Regions from separate parts of the Synechococcus sp. LA31 genome, predicted to be linked through region 2. Evidence: predicted binding sites of a transcription regulator. Region 2 holds the regulator's gene; the other holds the start of a gene.

Region 1 (7,400 bases), 380 kb from region 2:
CCAGAACCTGCAGGGCACCGTCCTGGCTGAGCAAGCGCTCGCCGGGTTGAAGAGCAGCGCCGCGGGGGAGCTGCAACAACAAATCTCGCCCACAAGCGGAACGCCGGTGGCCGCGCAGGCTGGTGCGCGCGTCTGCCGCCAGGGGCATCTGCAGTAGGCCGCCATCGGCGGGCAGCGGCGCCTGCTCGGGCAGACGCTTCACCAGCTGAATCACGGCTTGCTGGGGCATCTCGGCTCCTGGGGCCCGAGCACCCTGAAGGGTGCTCGGGTGGCACTCTGTGATCATCGCTACCCATGCACGGTGGCGCTGGCCAGGAACATGCGGCGATGAGTGCCACCCCTGCCAACCCCAACGCAGCCGAGGGCTGGCACGGCGCGGCAACGTTGCGCTTTCAGCAGCGCGATGGGATCACCCACCATCAAGGGGGAGCGAGCGCGCCACTGAAACTGATGCGCAGCTTCGCCCAGGCCAGCGGCCACTGCGAACTGCCGCTACTCCACACCGCAGGCGGGCTTGTGGGGGGCGATCAGCTGCAGCTCACGGCAGAGCTGGAGCCAGCCAGCCGCGCCTTGATCACCAGCGTGGCCGCCCAGAAGGTGTATGGAACAGTGCGCCGCTCGCGCCGCCACCCCCAGGGCTGTTGGGCACAGCAGCAGCTGCGCTTCCACTTAGCCGCCGGCAGTGATCTGGAATGGCTGCCCCAGGAGCTGGTGCTCTACGCCGATGCCCTGTATCAGCAGGAGATGCGGGTGGAGCTGGCCGCCGGCGCCAGCTTTTTGGCCATGGAGGTGGTGCGACTCGGACGCACCGCAGCAGAAGAACAACTGCAGAACGGCTGCTGGCGTTCGAGCATCGAAATCCAACGGCTGGCCACAGCCACCAGCCCTGCCCGCTGGGAGCTGGTGGATCGTCTGGAGCTCGCCGGTGACGCTCTGACGGCTGAGCACGGCATGGCGAACGAGCCGGTGTTTGGCTCACTGGTGTGGGCAGCACCGCAGCACCTGGCCACCGAAACGCTGCAGCTCCTGCTCGATCAAGCCCGCGCTGCCCGCAGCGATCTGGTGGGCTCGATGGCCTGCGGGCCCCTGGGACAAGGGCTCGTGGCCCGCTACCGAGGCCCCTCCAGCCAGGCGGCGCGCTTCTGGTTTTGCCGGTTGTGGGCGCTGATTCGCCAGCAGCGGGGTCTGGCGGCAGCGGAACTGCCCCGGGTGTGGCCGTTCCAAGAAGACCCTCTTACAAAAGGCCTGATCACTCCTGGTTGAAGCGTGATTGCCCCATGGCATGGTGAGGTTGGATCCATGCAGCAAGGGATGCGCAACCGAAGCGACAGGCGCTGGAACGGCATGGCGGCCTTGGGGCTCGCCCTATCCATGGCCGGTTACCTGATCGTGCAAGGCGGGGCCATGCCCAACAAGAACAAGACAACGCAGCCAGTCATCAAAGAGATCACCCTCAAATCAACAGAGAGCTGACGGTTCCGCAAAGCGGCAACTGTTCAACATGAACCAAAGGCAGCCCACCGCACTGCGAAGGTTGATCGGTGGGTTGCTGGCTGTGCGCCCTCGTTTTCACCTGCCATGCATCTGACCCCTCAGGAGAAAGACAAGCTCCTGATCGTGACCGCAGCCCTGCTGGCGGAGCGGCGCCTCAATCGCGGCCTGCGGCTCAATTACCCCGAAGCGGTGGCCTGGCTGAGCTTTCAAGTGCTCGAAGGGGCGCGCGATGGGAAAAGCGTGGCCGAACTGATGCAGGAAGGCACCACCTGGCTGAGCCGCGATCAGGTGATGGAAGGCATCCCCGAGTTGGTGCATGACGTGCAGATCGAAGCCGTGTTTCCTGACGGCACCAAGCTCGTGACCCTGCACGACCCCATCCGCTGATCGGTACACACCCCATGGCCCCGCTGATTCCCGGCGAATTGCTTCCCGAACCCGGCGACCTCGAGCTCAATGCCGGCCGGCCGGTGACCACCGTGCTGGTGGCCAACACCGGTGACCGCCCCGTGCAGGTGGGCTCCCACTTCCACTTCTTCGAAACCAACGCAGCCCTCTGCTTCGATCGCGAGGCCACCCGCGGCCTACGGCTCGACATCCCAGCTGGCACGGCCGTGCGCTTCGAACCCGGCGACAGCCGCGAGGTGCAGCTGGTGCCCTTCGCCGGTGAACGGCGCATTTTCGGATTCAACGGCCTGGTGAACGGCCCCCTCGACTGACCTCCCATGCCCTATCGCATCTCCCGCCGCGCCTACGCCGAGACCTACGGGCCCACCACCGGCGATCGCCTGCGGCTGGCGGATACCGAACTGATCCTGGAGGTGGAGAAGGATTTCACCGTTTACGGCGATGAGGTGAAGTTCGGCGGCGGCAAGGTGATCCGCGATGGCATGGGCCAGGCCCAGACCACCCGCGCCGCTGGCGCGGTGGACACGGTGATCACCAACGCTCTGATCCTCGATTGGTGGGGGATCGTGAAGGCCGACATCGGCCTGCGCGACGGCCGCATCGTGGCGATCGGCAAGGCGGGCAACCCCGATACCCAGGCCGGGGTGGACATCGTGGTGGGCCCGGGCACCGAAGCCATCGCCGGCGAGGGGCACATCCTCACCGCTGGCGGCATCGACACCCACATTCACTTCATCTGCCCGCAGCAGGTGGAAACCGCTCTGGCCAGCGGGGTTACCACCATGCTGGGTGGCGGCACGGGTCCAGCCACCGGCACCAACGCCACCACCTGCACCCCGGGCGCCTTCCACATGGCCCGCATGCTGCAGGCCGCCGAAGGCCTACCGGTGAATCTGGGCTTCTTCGGCAAGGGCAACGCCAGCACTCCCGATGCCCTCGAAGAGCAGATCCGCGCCGGGGCGATCACTCTCAAACTCCACGAAGACTGGGGCACCACCCCCGCCGCGATCGACTGCTGCCTATCGGTGGCGGATCGCTTCGACATCCAGGTGGCGATCCACTCCGACACCCTCAACGAGGCCGGCTTCGTCGAAGACACGATCCGCGCCATCGGTGGCCGCACCATTCACACCTTCCACACCGAAGGGGCCGGCGGCGGCCATGCGCCCGACATCATCCGGATCTGCGGGGAAGCCAACGTGCTGCCCAGCTCCACCAATCCCACGCGCCCCTACACCCGCAACACGCTCGAGGAACACCTCGACATGCTGATGGTGTGCCACCACCTCGATCCCAAGATTCCCGAGGATGTGGCCTTCGCCGAATCCCGCATCCGCCGCGAAACGATCGCCGCGGAAGACATCCTTCACGACATCGGCGCCTTCTCACTGATCGCCAGCGATTCGCAGGCCATGGGCCGCGTGGGTGAGGTGATCACCCGCACCTTCCAGACCGCCCACAAGATGAAGGTGCAGCGCGGTGCCCTAGCGGGAGATTCGGAGCGCAACGACAACACCCGCCTCAAGCGCTACATCGCCAAGGTGACGATCAACCCGGCGATCGTGCATGGCATCGACCACCAAGTGGGCTCAGTCGAGGTGGGCAAGCTCGCAGACCTGGTGCTGTGGAAACCTGGCTTTTTCGGCGTGAAGCCTGAGCTGGTGATCAAAGGTGGCTCGATCGTGTGGGCGCAGATGGGTGATGCCAACGCGTCGATCCCCACCCCTGGCCCCGTGCATGGCCGGCCCATGTTTGCCAGCTTCGGTAAGGCCCTGGCCCCCAGCTGCCTCACCTTTGTGAGCCAGGCCGCCCTCGACGACGACGTGCCCCGAAAGCTGGGCCTAGAGCGGCTGTGCGTGCCGGTGCAGAACACCCGCGGGGGCATCAACAAAGCAGCGATGAAGAACAACACTGCCCTGCCCAAGGTGGAGGTCGACCCGCAGACCTACGAGGTGTTCGCCGATGGCGAGCTGCTCACCTGCGAACCGGCCGACGTGCTGCCGATGGCGCAGCGCTACTTCCTGCTCTGAACCAGCGGCGGCACCAGTGGCAGGGGCTGATCAAACTGCACCCCGATCACCTGCAACGCACCGAGACCATCAGCAGGAGCTCGCCAACGCAGGGTGGCTGGCAGCCGCACCCGGCCAAAGCCGGGGTGGTTGCTCAGATCGAGCAGCAACGGCACCAGCGGTGGCATGGCAGCGCTGGCGGGGAGCAGCAGCGCCAAACCGCCGTGGCTGATGTCGAGAATGTCGGCACTGAACCAGGCCCCGGGGGGCTGGCCGGGCGGCATGGGCCGCAGTTGAACCGGCAGCACGCTGCCCACCGCCAGCCGCACCTCGCGGCGGCGATTCAGCGCCTGGCCCGCCTGATCCCAGAGGGGTTGATCCAGCGGTGGGAAGGGGCTGGTCATGGCCCAAACGCTAGGGAAGGCACCCGGGGCTGAGCAACCCACAGCTTCCGTAGCAACAGCCACTTGAGGGGAGCCCACAGATCTGCATGATCACGCCACCGCAGGCTCGGCGATGTTCACCGACTACCGGCCCAGCAAGGGCTACGACGAATATTTCAGCACCAGCGAAGAGCCCCGCAGCGCCCTGCAGCCCCTGCTCTCCTCCCTCGGCGCCCTCGGGCTGGAGCAGCTCAACCGCAACCATGCCGCCGCTGGCATGTTGCTGAAACGGCTGGGGGCCACCTTTCGCCTCAACGAGTCCGGCAACCGCGGCGGCGAACGCATCCTCCCCTTCGATCCACTGCCGCGGCTGATCGGTGCGGCTGACTGGGAGCGCCTGCAGCGCGGCCTGATCCAACGCCTGGAAGCGATCGATCTGTTCCTGGCGGATGTGTATGGCGATCAGGCGATCCTGCGCGATGGGGTGATCCCCCGCGACGACGTGGAAAGCTCCCAGGGCTGGCGGCCGCAGCTGCGTGGCTTCCGCCCACCCCTGGGGCGATGGTGCCAGATCTCCGGCCTCGATCTGATCCGCGATGGGATGGGCACCTGGAGGGTGCTGGAAGACAACCTGCGCTGCCCCTCAGGCGTGGCTTACTTCCTGGAAAACCGGCGCGTGATGAAGCGCATGTTCCCCAGCCTGTTCAGTGGCCGCACCGTGCAGCCGATCGACAACTACCCCTCTCAGCTGCTGCAAACCCTGCGGGATCTGGCCCCCTGGACCGAAACCCCACGGGTGGTGCTGCTCACCCCAGGAGTTTTTAACAGCGCCTATTTCGAGCACAGCTACCTGGCGCAGCAGATGGGCATCTCCCTGGTTGAGGGCCGCGATCTGGCCTGCCAGGACGGGCGGGTGTGGATGCGCACCACGCAAGGCCTTGAGCCGGTGGATGTGATCTACCGCCGCATCGACGACGACTTCCTCGATCCCGATGTCTTCCGCGCGGATTCAATGCTCGGAGTGCGCGGCCTGATGGAGGTGTATGCCCAAGGCCGCGTGGCCATCGCCAATGCGCCCGGCACCGGCGTGGCCGACGACAAGTTGATCTACGCCTACGTGCCCGAAATGGTGCGTTACTACCTCGGCGAGGAGCCGATCATCGAAAACGTGCCCACCTACCTGTGCGCACGGCCTGATGACCAGGCCTACGTGCTGGCCCATCTGGGTGAGCTGGTGGTGAAGGCCGTGTCGGAAGCGGGCGGCTACGGAATGCTGATCGGCCCCCACGCCAGCCAAAGCGAGATCCTTGAGTTCGCCGAGAAGATCCGTGCCAACCCGCGCAACTTCATCGCTCAGCCCACCCTGGAGCTTTCCACCGTGCCCTCTCTCAGCGAAGGCGAGCTCTATCCATGCCACGTGGATCTGCGGCCTTATGTGCTGCGGGGCAAAGACGCCTGGGTGACACCCGGCGGCCTCACCCGAGTCGCCCTCAAGCGAGGTTCACTGGTGGTGAATTCGTCGCAGGGCGGCGGTTGCAAGGACACCTGGATCGTGGAGGAAGCCGCATGCTGAGCCGCGTTGCCGACTCCCTCTACTGGATCAATCGCTACGTGGAGCGCGCCGAGAACCTCTCGCGCTTCGTGGAGGTGAGCGAAGCGATGGCGCTCGACTGCCCCCCCGGCAGCGCCGAGCCCTGGCAGCCCCTGATTGATGCCAGCGGCGATCGTGAGCTGTTCGATGAGCTCTACCCCGGCGGTGGCCCCGATCAGGTGGTGGAGTTTCTGGTGCGAGCAGAAGCCAACCCCAGCAGCATCGTGAATTGCGTTGCCCTAGCCCGGGAGAACGCTCGCCAGATCCGCGATGTGATCACCACCGAGATGTGGGAGCAGATCAATGATCTGTATTGGACCCTGCTGGAAAGCGACAGCTTCTGGCTGCAACCACCCCAGGAGCAACTGCGCGAAATCCGGCGCGGCTGCCAGCTCTTCTATGGCATCACCGATGCCACCCTCAGCCGTGATCTCTCCTGGCAGTTCAGCCGCCTGGGCCGCCTGATCGAGCGCGCCGACAAAACCACCCGCATCCTCGATGTGAAGTACTTCCTGCTGCTGCCCAGCCCGGAAGAAGTGGGTGGCGTGCTGGATGAACTGCAGTGGATTTCGCTCCTGCGCACGGCTGGGGCCTATCAGATGTTCCGCCAGTCGCAACAGGGAGTGATCACTCCGCGCGCTGTGGCCGCCTTTCTGCTGCTGGATCCCAGCTTCCCCCGCTCGGTGCGCTACTGCCTCGAACGGATTCACGAAACCCTGCAGGTGGTAGCCGCCAGCCCGGTGCCCGGCAAACCCGACGCGCTCGAATGCTTGAGCGGCCTCACCCGGGCCCGCTGGAGTTACACGGGCATCGATGAGTTGGTGGCCGGTGGGCTGCATGAAGCGATCGACGCGCTCCAGCTCGATCTCAATAACCTGCACGAGCTGATCCACGCGCGCTACTTCGTGTTGCCGAGCTTGGCCACAGCCGAGGAAGCGGCAGCCCTTATGCCTGCTCAGGCTTCCGTCTCCGTCACCGCCACCAGTCACCACCTGGCATGCGCGCCCGCCTGATTCACCGGTTCGATTACCGCTACAGCAAACCCGTGCTGCTGGGGCCGCATCGCTTTTGCCTGCGTCCCCGCCCCCACGGCTTTCAACGACTAATCGACTACAGCCTGGAGATCTCCCCAGACCCCAGTCAGCTCTATGAGCTGATGGCCGCCGGTGGCGACACGATCACCCGCGCACGATTTCTGGGGGAGAGCGATCACCTCACGGTGGTGGCCACCAGCGAGGTGGAAACCTTCACACCTCCCTTGCTGGAGGCCTGCCTCGATGAGCAGATGGCGCAGTTGCCGGTGCAGATCGGCAAGCTCAACCCCGATCTACTCAGCAATCTGCAGGGCTGGCTGCCCAACGGACAGCACGATGCCGCCGCGGTGGATCTAGCCCAAGAAGCACTGATGGGCAGCGATGGCCGCAGCCTCAACTTCCTGCAGCAATTGGTGGAGGTGATCCAAGACCGGGTGAAGTACACCCAGCGCCATGTGGGACCCGCCTGGCCCGCCGGCCG
Region 2 (7,400 bases):
CTTTGATGTGCAATCGATGCGCTACACGGGCGATCGCATTTGCCGGGCCGCCAATGGCGAACTCGACCTCGAAGAGGTGTTCTATCTGCGTCCCGAAGGTCACTACAGCGATCGCCAAGGCAAGAAATACGCCTACACCGCCGAAGAGCGCAGCAAGGATCTTGAGCTCTGCAAGCTCGCTGCCGAGCGCTACCGCGACATGCTCGCTGCCGGCTTCGCCGAGGAGCACGCCCGCGGCATCCTCCCCTTCGACTACCGCCAGCACTTCGTGGTGAGCTTCTCGCTACGGGCCTTCCTGCACTTCATGGACCTGAGAGCCAAACTCGATGCCCAGGAGGAAATCCGGGTGCTGTGCGACCTGATGTGGCCCCACATGCAGGCATGGGCTCCAGAAATCGCCGGCTGGTACGAGAAGAGCCGGCTGCACAAAGCGCGCCTGGCCCCTTAACGCTTAGACCTTCGCGAGCGTGACCCGCTCAGGTTGGTGCTGGTATTTCCCAGCGCGATCTTGATAGGTGGTTTCACAGGGATCACCTTCAAAGAACAACAACTGGCAAATGCCCTCATTGGCATAGATACGACAATCTGCTCCCGAGGAGTTGCTGAACTCCAAAGTGAGATGCCCTTCCCAACTAGCCTCAGCGGGGGTGGTATTCACGATGATGCCTAGGCGGGCGTAGGTGCTCTTGCCCAGGCAAATCACGGTGATATTGGGCGGCACCTTCATCTTCTCTAGGGCCACACCAAGGCCATAGGAATGCGCAGGCAAGATGAAGTAGTCGCCGTCGTCGTCACGGCGCAAGGGAGCGGGCTCCAAGTTGGCAGGGTTGAACCGCTTGGGGTTCATCACCGTGCCCGGCACATGCTTGAAGATCAGGAATTCCTGGGGCGACAGGCGCAGGTCATAGCCATACGACGAGCAACCGAAGCTGAGCACCGGCTGGGCCCCGTTATCGGGATCGAGGTGGCGCACCAGCTTGGGCTGGAAGGGCGCGAGCATGCCAGCGGCAGCCTGCTCATTGATCCAGCGGTCGTTCTTGAGCATCAGAAACCTCGGCGCAGCTGGGTGACCTGATCCGCCATCGCCAGCAGGGCGCTCGGTATGGACGGCCCCGTCAGGATCACATCCAGGTGGGAGGGTCGCTGCTCCAACGCGGCCACTACTTCAGCTTCCTCAAGGAAACCCAGCTCAACCGCCAACCCGAGCTCATCGAGCACCAGCTGATCAAGCTGCCCGGCCAGCATCTGCTCACGGGTGAAGCTCCACACCTCCAGCACTGCCTCGCGTTCAGCGCGACCCACCTCATCCATCGCCGCAGGCTGCGCTAGGCAACTCGCCACCGCAGGGCGCAGCCACTGCAGCCGGCCGCACAACCACACACTGCGCTCCAGCCCTTGCTCCACCCCACCTTTCAGAAACTGGCTGATCAGCACGCGGCTGCCCAAGCCAGCACTGCGAAGAGCCTGGCTGAACACCCCACTGAAGCTGCCGCGGAAGGGAGCGGTGTGAACCTGCAGCAGCCCCTCCTGCTGGGCCACGAGGCGCAGGCTGCGCCCAGCCGCCGGCGGCGCCGCGCTGAAGGCGCGCGCCGCACCCCCGCGGTGGCCGGGGCGGGATGGGCCTCCGGAGCCACCGCTGGGAAGAGCTGCAATGCTCGCCGTCATCTCCGCTGGCCGCCGCGCTGAAACCTGAATGTAGCGGCGTCAGACCACAGGGCAAGCATTCACCACTACCTGTAGTGCAAACACCCGTACCATCGGAGCGCCGCTCACCTTGCTGCCGTTCATGTCCGCCGCCCCCTCCCGCAGCGATGGCCGCAGCCCTAGCGAACTGAGGCCCACCCGTTTCAGTTGGGACCCGATGGGATTTGCCCTGAGCTCGGTGACCGTGCACACCGGCCGCACCGCCGTGATCTGCAGCGTGTGCCTCGAGGAGAGCGTGCCCAAATGGCGGCAGGGCTCGGGCAAGGGCTGGCTCAGCGCCGACTACCGCCTATTGCCCGCCAGCACCCCCAGCCGCCAGCCCCGAGAGCTGATGAAACTCTCCGGCCGCACCCAAGAGATCCAGCGGCTGATCGCCCGAAGCCTCAGAGCCTGCTTGGACCTTGAGGCCCTGGGGGAGCGCAGCCTCCACATCGACTGCGACGTGCTGCAGGCCGATGCCGGCACCCGCACCGCTTCGATTACCGGCGCCTGGGCCGCCCTGGCCTTGGGCCTGCGGCGCCTAGAGGCCAGAGGCGTACTGGAGCGATCCCCACTCCTGGAGCAAGTGGCGGCTGTGTCGGTGGGGCTGGTGGATGGGAGCGGTCTGCTCGATCTCGACTACAGCGAAGACAGCCGCGCCGCCGTGGATCTCAACGTCGTGATGAACAGCCAGGGCCAGCTGCTGGAAGTGCAGGGCACCGCTGAAGGCGCACCGTTTTCACGCCAACAGCTCAACGGGTTGCTGGATCTCGCCGAAAGCGGACTGCTGCAACTTCGGCACAGCCAGCAGCAGGCGCTCGAGCAAGCACCGAATTAGTGTCAACCACTACAAGAGCCCGTCAGGGTGATCCGTAGGGTCCGGCACACATTGCCCCGCCGTTATGGTCGGCGCCCAACCAGGCTTCAGCCGCTACTCCCCCAGCCCCACGACTGGCGCCACCCCGGCCGCCAATACAACGCTGCTGGATGTGATCCGCGGTCTCAACGGCAGCACCACGGAAACGGTGGAGCGCGGCAAAACGATTTTCTTCCCGGGCGATCCAGCCGAGAAGGTCTACCTGCTGCGTCGCGGTGCTGTGCGCCTGTCGCGGGTGTACGAATCCGGTGAAGAGATCACCGTGGCCCTGCTGCGTGAAAACAGCCTGTTCGGCGTGCTCTCGCTGCTCACCGGCCAACGCTCCGACCGCTTCTATCACGCGGTTGCTTTCACGCGGGTGGAGATGGTCACCGCTCCCGCCACCTCAGTGCGCAAAGCCATCGAAATCGACGCCAGCGTGGGGCTGCTGATGCTGCAGGGCCTCTCCTCGCGCATCTTGCAGACCGAAACCATGATCGAAACCCTCACCCACCGCGATATGTCGTCGCGGCTGGTGAGCTTCCTGCTGGTGCTCTGCCGTGATTTTGGCGTGCCCACCAGCGAGGGGATCACCATCGATCTGCGCCTCTCCCACCAGGCCATTGCCGAAGCGATCGGCTCCACCCGCGTGACCATCACGCGCCTGCTCGGCGATCTACGCAATGCCGGGCTGGTGCAGATCGACCGCAAGAAGATCACCGTGTTTGATCCGCTGGCGTTGGCTAAGCGGTTCAGCTGAACGCTTCCAGCCGATACTGAATCGTCGTCGCGAAAGCGTGTGTCGGGCTGGCTGCTGATCCTGGCGTTGCTGCTGCTGGGTGGGGTGCTCTCCACCCTCGGCGATCGGCTTGGCTCGAAGGTGGGCAAAGCTCGCCTGAGCCTGCTGGGTATGCGACCCCGCCGCACCGCTGTGGTGATCACGGTGCTTACCGGCAGCCTGATCAGTGCCATCTCCCTCGGACTGATGCTGCTAGTGAGCGACAGGCTGCGCACCGGTTTGTTCGAGCTCGATCAGTTGGAGAGGCGCTTGCGTGATGGACGCGAAGACCTCGAACGCAGCCAGCGGGAACTCAGCGCAGCCGAACAGGACCGAGCACTGGCCCGCACACAGTTGGCCATGGTTGAAGACCAGGCCCAGGCGCTGCGCAAGGAGCTCGCCCCACTGCAGGCGCAACGCCGCCAACTGGAGCTGGAACGCGATCGGCTGACCCAGGAGATCGGCACCAAGGATGCCGACATCCGCCGCAACCGCGATGAGCTGGCGCGGCTCAACAGCCGCATCAACGCCGGCGCCAGGGAACTGCAGCAGCTGGAAACCAATTTGATCGCCCTGCGCCGTGGCGATGTGGTGATCAGCAGCGGGCAGCCATTAGAGATCGCCAAGGTGCGGATCGAGCAGCCCTCGCAAGCCAAACCGGTGATCGAAGCGCTGCTGCGCCAAACCAACATCAACGTGTATCAGCGGGTGCTGCCGGGCCAAGTTCCCAACCGCCAGATCCTGCTGGTGCCCCGCAGTGACATCACCAAGCTCGAAGGCATCCTCAGCAAGCCGGGTGACTGGGTGGTGAGCGTGATCTCTGCCGCCAACGTGCTCAAGGGTGAACGACAGGTGGTGGCCTTCCCCGACGTGCGACGCAATAAGCGGGTGGTGCAGGCGGGCGAGCAACTGGCCAGCACCGTGCTCGAAGGCGATGAGCGCAGCCCCGAACAGGTGCGCAGCCTGCTCAATCTGCTGCTCGCCGCTGCTTACAACACGGTGAAGCGCAACGGCAGCCTGGCCAGCGGGCTGCAATTCGATGCCGCCAGCGTGAGTCAACTCACCGCAGAGCTGACCAATCGTCCCTCCGGCCAGGTGGTGCAACTGCAGGCGATCTCGCGCCGCAACAGCGATCTGGTGGACCCGGTGGCTGTGGAGATTCGAGCAGTGAATCGTTGAGTCGCCTAGCCGCCATCGACCCGGGCCGCAGCAAATGCGGCCTGGTGCTCGCGGATCCGGAGGCATCGCGGGTGCTCGCTGCCGGCGTTCTTCCTCCGTTGCGCTGCCGCGAGCTACTGCTGCAGTGGTGCAACCAGCACCCCTTCGCCAAGGTGCTGCTCGGCGATGGCACCGGCAGCCAGCCCTGGTTGCCATGGCTGGCTGAGCAGCAGCTCTCAACGCTGCTCGTGCCGGAAGCCGGCACCACACTGGCGGCACGGGAGCGCTATTGGCAGTTGGAGCGCCCACGCGGCTGGCGGTGCCTGCTACCCCGAGGCCTGCGCCTACCTCCCCGCGATGTGGACGACGTGGTGGCCCAGATCCTGTTGGAGCGCCACTTGGACAGGCTGCTGACGCGGACAAGCGATCTGAAACTGCTGGTGCGCTGAAGCAGGAACTTTCAGAACTTGGCTCGCACGGTAAAGACGTAATCGCCGCCAGGCTCCAGTTGATAGTCGGCCTTGAGCAAAAACCGCAGCAGCGCGTCGTGGATCAAGGCACGACCGAGCGACGGTTCCACCTGGAGCTCCCCGCGATCAAAAAACCAGCTGAAGGTCCACTGAAAGCCACCGGCACTGACCTCGCCCTCCAGACGCCGCTGGCTGAAGCTCTGCTGCAGCACCCGCAGCTGAGCAGTCGTGGCGGGTAGGCGACTCAAGGCAGAGCTCCTCAGCAGCTAGAGGGCTCTGCCAGCTTGGCTGCCGCAGGCGCCACAAACCCGTTCAATCGGTTACCAGCGCGCTCAAAACCGAGCCGCTGAATCAGATCAATGCCGGCCAGCACCTCCTCGAGCACCTGATCCAGCACCGGCTGTTCAGCCGGGGCAAAGCGGCCGAGCACATGGCCCACCGTGCGTTGCTTCCGCTCCACCGGATTCAGGGCCGGAGCACCGATGCCGATGCGCAGCCGCGGAAACTCTTGACCGCCTAGATGGGAGATCGTGCTGCGCAGCCCGTTGTGGCCTCCCGCCCCGCCGGAGCAGCGGAGCCTCAGCCGGCCCAGCGGCAAGTCCATGTCGTCAACGAGCACGAGCATCCGCTCAGGCTCAAGGCCAAACCAGTCGAGGGCGGCACGGATTGAGCGGCCGCTGTCGTTCATGTAGGTCTGCGGCATCAGCAAACGCAGCCGCCGTGTCCCAACGCCAACCTCAGCCAGCAGACCATGCAGCTTGCTCTGCTGCTTGAAGCCGGTGCCAGCCTGAGCAGCCAGGCGTTCGAGGGCCATGAAGCCAACGTTATGGCGTGTGTCGGCGTACTTCTCGCCGGGATTACCGAGCCCCACAAGCAACTGCAAGGGAGCAAGGCCTTGATCAGCAGCCATGGGAAGCAATCGGGTCGATCACGGAGCCTGCGATCAGGCGTCTGCCGGATGATCCACCGCCGACTCCACACTCTTCGCCTGGGAAGGCTCGGCGGAGGGCAAGGTGCTGGAAGCACTCACCTCAGCTTCCACCGTATCCACAGCTTTTCGGAATTCCTGCTCGAACTCCTTTGAAGCGCTCTGAAAACCCTTGAGAGTTTTCCCAAGGGTTTTACCGAGCTCGGGCAAACGCTTCGGGCCGAAGACCAGCAATCCGATGGCGGCGATTACCGCCAGCTCAGGCAGTCCGACTCCGAACACATTCATCGAATCAGCCTGCGCCGTTCCAATTAACCGTGATGCCGTCGAGCAGCAGCGACTTGTTGTACAGCTGCAGGATCACCAGCAGGAAGACAAGAAACAGGGCCATGAACACGCCCATCACCGGAGTGGTTCCCCAGCCGGGAACAACCTTGCCGTACTCCGAGTTGAGGGGGCGAAGCAGATCTCCCAGGCGGGTGCGTTGAGCCATGACGGGCTGTGCTCTCTGGCAGCGGGGTCAGTCTCGTTACTGTAAGGGTCGCGGCCGCTGCCGCGGCTTGCCTGTCGAGAGTTGTGATGGAAACGTCGTCCCCAGCCATGTCCGTGGCCCTGGCCGTACTGGCCGTGTTACTGGGCCTCACGGGGTTTGGGATTTACCAGGCCTTCGGCCCCCCGTCGAAAGAGCTCACCGATCCCTTCGACGATCACGACGACTGACTCAGCTCAGCGCCGCCGCTGACCCGCCAGCGGCCTAATTGCCAGGGCCTGAGCAGGTCGCCATCGGCCTCCTGCGCGTCTGCGAACGCCCCATCACCCAGGCCCTCACGGCGAGCGCGCCAGCCCTCCGGCCAACGCAGGCACTGCCGCTGCGGGCTGAGGTTCTGCAACACCAGCTGCGCTTCGCCAGGCTGCGCCAACGGCTGCAACTGAACGAGCTGGAGTGCGTCGGAGCCCAGGTCCAGCGGCAGCGGCACTTCAGTTCCCTCGGCTTGAGCCGCCGGCCTGAGCCAGAGCGGTTCGCGGAAGCGCTGAGCCTGCCGCGGCACCGCTTGCTCCCGCCAACCATCGGCGCAGGGCATCAAGGCCAGCCGGATGCGCTGCAGCCCCTGATCCGCCGAGGGATCGGGCCATGTGGGAGCTCGCAGCAGGGACACCCCCAGGCGATCCGCGTCTGCCGAAACACCCTGCGGCCCATCCAGCAACACCGCCAGCCCGCCGCCAGCACTGGCCTGAGACGCCAGCCAGCTGATCGCCGGCACCTCCCAGCGGGCCTGCTCGCGGGCATTCATGACTGCGGCCGGCCGCTCCAACACACCGCCAGGGGTGTCGGCCGCGTAACGGCAGGCCGCCTGCGCCAAGGGCAGCTCCAGACGCAGCAGTTCATGGCGTTGCTGCCAATCGACACGCAAACAGAGCTCCAACCAGGGGGACGCCGCGCGCAGCTGCACATCGAGCCGGAGGCTGCTGTTGCCGCAGCGGCCGCGCCACACCAGGCGGGTGCAAAGCGGCCCCTGCTCTGCCAGG

What was found. The regulator NtcA, encoded in region 2, controls nitrogen genes in cyanobacteria. The targets are predictions, from matches to a motif close to GTANCNNNNGNTAC.
Region 1: a site for NtcA is predicted at 4,365-4,378, ahead of KJJ24_RS12285 (circularly permuted type 2 ATP-grasp protein). Genes of this name have one in related genera too.

The regions. Positions count from the first base shown of each region.
Region 1 covers NZ_CP075523.1:2,262,086-2,269,485, reverse strand. The annotation lists gene ureE (urease accessory protein UreE) at 1-229, opposite strand, end outside; gene KJJ24_RS12315 (urease accessory protein UreD) at 328-1,263, shown strand; gene KJJ24_RS12310 (hypothetical protein) at 1,300-1,473, shown strand; gene KJJ24_RS12305 (urease subunit gamma) at 1,579-1,881, shown strand; gene KJJ24_RS12300 (urease subunit beta) at 1,896-2,213, shown strand; gene ureC (urease subunit alpha) at 2,220-3,932, shown strand; gene KJJ24_RS12290 (PilZ domain-containing protein) at 3,917-4,315, opposite strand; gene KJJ24_RS12285 (circularly permuted type 2 ATP-grasp protein) at 4,428-5,867, shown strand; gene KJJ24_RS12280 (alpha-E domain-containing protein) at 5,861-6,898, shown strand; gene KJJ24_RS12275 (transglutaminase family protein) at 6,883-7,400, shown strand, end outside.
Region 2 covers NZ_CP075523.1:1,882,072-1,889,471, forward strand. The annotation lists gene thyX (FAD-dependent thymidylate synthase) at 1-448, shown strand, start outside; gene dcd (dCTP deaminase) at 452-1,045, opposite strand; gene KJJ24_RS10295 (cob(I)yrinic acid a,c-diamide adenosyltransferase) at 1,045-1,665, opposite strand; gene rph (ribonuclease PH) at 1,787-2,521, shown strand; gene ntcA (global nitrogen regulator NtcA) at 2,586-3,299, shown strand; gene KJJ24_RS10310 (DUF3084 domain-containing protein) at 3,339-4,496, shown strand; gene KJJ24_RS10315 (resolvase) at 4,493-4,924, shown strand; gene KJJ24_RS10320 (DUF3146 family protein) at 4,936-5,193, opposite strand; gene pth (aminoacyl-tRNA hydrolase) at 5,205-5,855, opposite strand; gene KJJ24_RS10330 (TatA/E family twin arginine-targeting protein translocase) at 5,889-6,161, opposite strand; gene psbH (photosystem II reaction center phosphoprotein PsbH) at 6,166-6,366, opposite strand; gene psbN (photosystem II reaction center protein PsbN) at 6,453-6,593, shown strand; gene KJJ24_RS10345 (glycoside hydrolase family 38 C-terminal domain-containing protein) at 6,581-7,400, opposite strand, start outside.